One region of the Rothia sp. HMSC065D02 genome, then DNA from elsewhere that is predicted to be linked to it. Evidence: riboswitches for the same ligand, from Rfam matches in the RefSeq annotation. Region 1 holds a riboswitch; the other holds the start of a gene.
The links. Region 1 has a riboswitch for S-adenosylmethionine ahead of HMPREF3016_RS00860 (LLM class flavin-dependent oxidoreductase). Riboswitches for the same ligand answer to the same signal wherever they lie in the genome.
Positions count from the first base shown of each region.

Region 1 (2,463 bases):
CGCGTGCCGGGGTATCTGCCGTGGAGGGCTTACCCACGTAGGCGCCACGGTACTTCGCGGCCGGGTGGGAGTCTGCAACCTTAGTCTGGCCCTTACCGAACAGGCTTTCGCGCAGGGTCTCACCCTCATAGGAAGTGCGGTAGCGCCCGCGCTTTTGCAGCTCAGGAACCACGAACTCGATGAAGTCCTCGAAGGAGCCGGGTGAAACGTGGTATGCCAGGTTAATACCGTCCAGTCCCCCTTCATCAATCCAGCGTTCGAGCTCGTCAGCCACCTGCTGCGGGTCGCCCACAATAACCTCGCCCATACCGCCAATAGTGCAGTGCTCGGCAATATCCTTACGCGTCCACTGCTTATCCTTGGCCTGCAGGGTGAAGGGAGTGAGGAAAGACTGAATCGACTCGGTTTTCACATAGTTGAGTACCTCGTCTTCGTCGAACTGGGAAAGATCCACACCAGACCAGCCACCGATAATGGCCTGCGAAGATTCCAGGTTCACGTACTTGCGGTACTCTTCGTACTTTGCCTTCGCCTTCTCTTCGGTTTCGTCCACAATGATGGAGAGCATCGCGAAAACCTTGATTTCGTCGCGGCCGCGGCCGTTCTCTTCGGCGCGGTCACGGATACGGTCGGTAATAATGCGGGTCAAATCGGGGCGCAGCGCACCGATAAACACAACTTCGGCATGCTTGCCCGAGAACTTCTGCCCGCGGCTGGATGCGCCCGCCTGGAAAATCACGGGGGTACGCTGGGGGCTGGGCTCGGTCAGACCCGCACCAGGCACGCTGAAGTACTTGCCCTTGTGCTGAATCGGGTGCACCTTGGCGGGGTCGGCGTAGATACCCTTCTCGCGGTCTTTGACGACCGCGCCGTCTTCCCAGGAGCCTTCCCAGAGCTTGTAGCAGACATCCAGGAACTCTTCGGCGAGTTCGTATCGGGTGTCGTGCTCAATCTGGGTTTCGAGGCCCTGACATTCGGCGGCGGAAGGCAGGTATGAGGTCACCACGTTAAAGCCCACACGTCCGTTAGTGAGGTGGTCGAGAGAAGCGTACTTGCGGGCAAGCGTGTAAGGCTGCTCGTAGGTGACGGCTGAGGTCACGCCGAAGCCCAAGTGCTCGGTTACGGCGGCCATTGCGGAAATCTGCATGAACGGATCGTTCACGGGCACCTGCGCGCCGCCTTCGATAGCTGGCGCAGCGGAGTTCTTGTAAATATCGTAGATGCCCACAACATCGGCTAGGAATACGCCGTCGAAGAGGCCCTTCTCAAGGATCTGTGCCAGGTCAGTCCAGTATTTGATGGTGTTGTACTCGGTAGCGCGGGAGCGGGGGTGGCGCCAGAGGTCGAAGCTCTGGTGACCCACACAGGTCATGTCGAATGCGTTAACTGCGATGCGCTTCTTCTGCTCAGCCATCTACGTATCCTTTCGCGAATGTTAGGGTGTTCCTGCACCCCGCGCGCCGCCTCCTTTATAGGTGGTGACCTTCTTGGTGTTCCAAGTCGTGCAGGTGGCGCATTCGCGCCGTACTTGCTTCGTGTCCCTTGAAGCCAGATCATCATCTGGAGCACCCCGCTACGGGAGAGGGTTGCCGCCCGGCTAGCCAGAGCTTTACACCGGGACTCATAATCCTTGATTTTGAGTGTATAAGGGGTGCCGTGGTTGGTGCGATATTATGACGAATATTAATGTTTGTGACTGCCGCCCGTAATATTAAGGGCCGCGTACGTCGCCCGGCGGACAGCAGTGTTCTTTCGATTGCAACGGCAAAATTCGGGAGCAATAGTTTGCAGCGGGAGCGTGTTTAACGCTCCCGCTGCCATTCTTCGCTCCTCATTGTAGGAGAAGCGTCAAATTATTTAGGAAATGAGGTCCATTTTGCGGGCGTCATCCGCAGTGATGGGGTTTATTTCCACCTTGGGCTCAGGGATAGTCTCGTCAGCACCTCGTCCAAACACAACTGCAAAGCTCAGTTTTTTCAGGTCACTTGGTGCCGTCAGCCAGCCTTTCATTCCGTCACGGTTAAGATCAAGAGCATAGATTCCATGGTCGATTTCGCCATTACCGTTGAGATCAACCGGTCCATCTGCTGGTCTCAGTACGGCCTCTGAATTGGGCCGATACATGTACCCACGCGCTTGGGGACCAAAGCCTTTGCGTTCGTCCAAGGCCCATTCTTTAAGGGTCGGCATATCTTGCTGCAGGTATCCGAAATATTTGGTTCCATCAGCCTTGGGCACACCGGTAAGCTGATAGTTGTAATTCATAACGCTGAAGTACTGTGGTTTACCTTTTTCGCCTTTCTCATCGGCATCACCACCGTGCTGCAGGCCGAGGTTGTGTCCCAGCTCGTGAATAAAAGTACCCACGCGAATATCGCTCATATTACCTTTATTGTTATTCCAGTGTGTCTTCCCCACAGTCACCATGAAATCACGACCTCCCAATTGTCCCAATCCTGATGA
Region 1 covers NZ_KV820061.1:13,504-15,966, reverse strand. The annotation lists gene HMPREF3016_RS00860 (LLM class flavin-dependent oxidoreductase) at 1-1,414, opposite strand, end outside; SAM riboswitch class IV at 1,520-1,629, opposite strand; gene HMPREF3016_RS00855 (zinc-dependent metalloprotease family protein) at 1,858-2,463, opposite strand, start outside.

Region 2 (2,463 bases), on a different contig from region 1:
ATTCAGCTTGATCTCGGTATCCGGACCGATCTCGGGCACCAGGTAGTGGTAGTTCGTATCGAACCATTTCGTCATCTCCAGCGGAGGCAGCGTCTCGGTGCCGCGCGCTAGAGCAAAGTACCCGGGCAGATCGAGCAGGCCGCGCGCATCCTTGGCGTCGGCAAGACGCTTGGGCACGAGGGTGAAAAGGCGCACGGCATCGAGCACCTGATCGTAGTACGAGAAAGTCGCCGGGATAGACGAATCGGTTGCGCTAAGACCGCGCTCGATCACACGGTCATAGTAGGTGCGCTGCACATCTGCGGCCGCCTGGCGCAGTTCATCCTGTGTGATTTTGCCTTTCCAGAACGCTTCCTGTGCCTTCTTCAGCTCGCGGAAACGGCCCACGCGGGGGTAACCGACGATGGTTGCTGCGGGGAATGGGGTGTGGGTCATCCTAGTTCCTTACTGTGGGAGGGTGTCAAATAAAAGGGGAGTTTAGAGGTATTGAAGATCGCTTAGGGGGAGTTTGAAACGGTTCGAGTAGCGCGGAACGTCGAGTTCTTCGAGGACGTCCAGCACAGCCTCATGCTCGTTAAATGTGAAGAAATGCAGGCCGGGGGCGCCAGCATCAAGCACCTTGCGACATTGGTCGAGCGCATGTTCCACGCCGATGCGGTGCATCTCGCGCGGCTCACTCGCGGTTTCCAGGCGATGCGCCAGCTCGCGCGGTACTTCAAGCCCGGCAAGCTCGCACAGCTTCGTCAGCCGAGTCAGCGAGGTAACGGGCATAATACCGGGGATAATGGGCATCTCCACCCCGGCAAGGCGCGCCGCATCCACCAGCCCCGAATAGCGCTCGGTCTCAAAGAAAACCTGGGTGATGGCGAAATCCGCCCCGGCACGCTGCTTTGAAAGCAGAATCTCAATGTCTTGAAGAAGCGAGGAAGACTCGGGGTGCTTATGCGGGTATGCCGCAACCCCAATCGACACCTTCCCCGCAGCAAGATGCGCGAAATCCTCACGTTCCACCCTGCGAATCAGCTCCACCAGGTAGCGGGCAAAAGGCAGCTCAAGCGAGCGCGTGTTTTCGGGTGGAATATCGCCGCGCAGCGCCAAGAACCCGCGTACTCCAAGCCCCAGAATCAGACGAACCGAGCGTTCCAAATCGGCCACGGAATGCCCCACGCAGATTAGATGCGCCAGCGGATTCAGCGAGGTTTCATGCACCAAGTGATCGAGCAGAGCCAGCGTCTTTTGGCGGCGCTGCGCATCGCCCGAATAGGTAACGGAAACATAATCCGGGTTGGTTTGCTCAAGCTCGGCAATGGTTTTGAGCAGGGAATCGCAGCTTGCGTGCGACCGTGGCGGATACAGCTCGTAAGAAAGAGCCGGGTGAACTGTCGTCATTTTCATTCCTCCGTGTTCACCCGATAGAAGCGTGCCCGAAGGTACGCCAAATCTTAGCAAGACGCGAAGGGAATTCACTTCTATCGGTTCTGGCGGGAGCACCTTGTCCGTCCACCCCATGGGTGGAGGCTGGCGAGGTTGCTGCGACGTCTAAGAGCCAGATCTCTCGGTCGCTCTGGATAGATAACGTTCCTATTCTAGGCAGGATGCGCGGTGCCAGCAAGAATATGTCAGCACATGTCGTCGAGCGGTCATAACCGCTTAATATTTGTGGGATGCGGCGAAACAATACGTCATACGGGTTCGCGGCGGTGCGGGTCAGCGCGTTGAAACCTCCACCTGATTTGGCCGCAAGTTTGGCCGCAAGCAGATAATATTTCGACGAACAGTAGCGGAATGTTATCCGCTCGTCACGAAACTATCTGCTCGCGGGAGAATTGCAGAGCGCCGTGAACGTCATGTTGCGACCATGTACTGTCAAACACGGTAGAGTAAACGTATGGAACGCATCGAATCTCCCGCATATGCACGCCTGGGTAACTCCGGGCTGGTCGTGCCCTCTGTCGGTATCGGCTGCAACAACCTGGGACGCCCCGGCACCCCCACTCAAACTCAGGAAGGCACCAACGCCGTGATCGCCGCCGCAGTCGAGGCGGGCATCGGCTTCTTCGATATTGCCGACCTATACGGCGCCGAACCCGGGCTGTCAGAAACCATGTTCGGTACCGCGATGCGCGAACTCAACCTCAACCGCAATGACCTGATCATCGTCACCAAATTTGGGCTCCCTACTGGTACCCTCAACGGCAACGACTGGGATGCGCGCGGCTCACGCCGATACATCATACGTGCCGTCGAAGGTTCACTGCGCCGCCTGGGAACCGAGTACATTGACCTGTATTTCTACCACAGCCCCGACCAGAACACCCCGCTGGAAGAGACCCTATCTGCTCTCGACACGCTCGTGACCAGCGGAAAGGTGCGTTACCTAGGGCACTCCAACTTTGCGGGGTGGCAGCTTGCCCACGCCGAGCACCTCGCCCGCGAACTCGGCACTGAGCGGTTTATCGCCGC
Region 2 covers NZ_KV820076.1:126,256-128,718, forward strand. The annotation lists gene metE (5-methyltetrahydropteroyltriglutamate--homocysteine S-methyltransferase) at 1-435, opposite strand, end outside; gene HMPREF3016_RS03020 (methylenetetrahydrofolate reductase) at 478-1,389, opposite strand; SAM riboswitch class I at 1,467-1,575, opposite strand; gene HMPREF3016_RS03025 (aldo/keto reductase) at 1,889-2,463, shown strand, end outside.
Region 2: another riboswitch for S-adenosylmethionine. It lies ahead of HMPREF3016_RS03020 (methylenetetrahydrofolate reductase); the one in region 1 lies ahead of HMPREF3016_RS00860 (LLM class flavin-dependent oxidoreductase).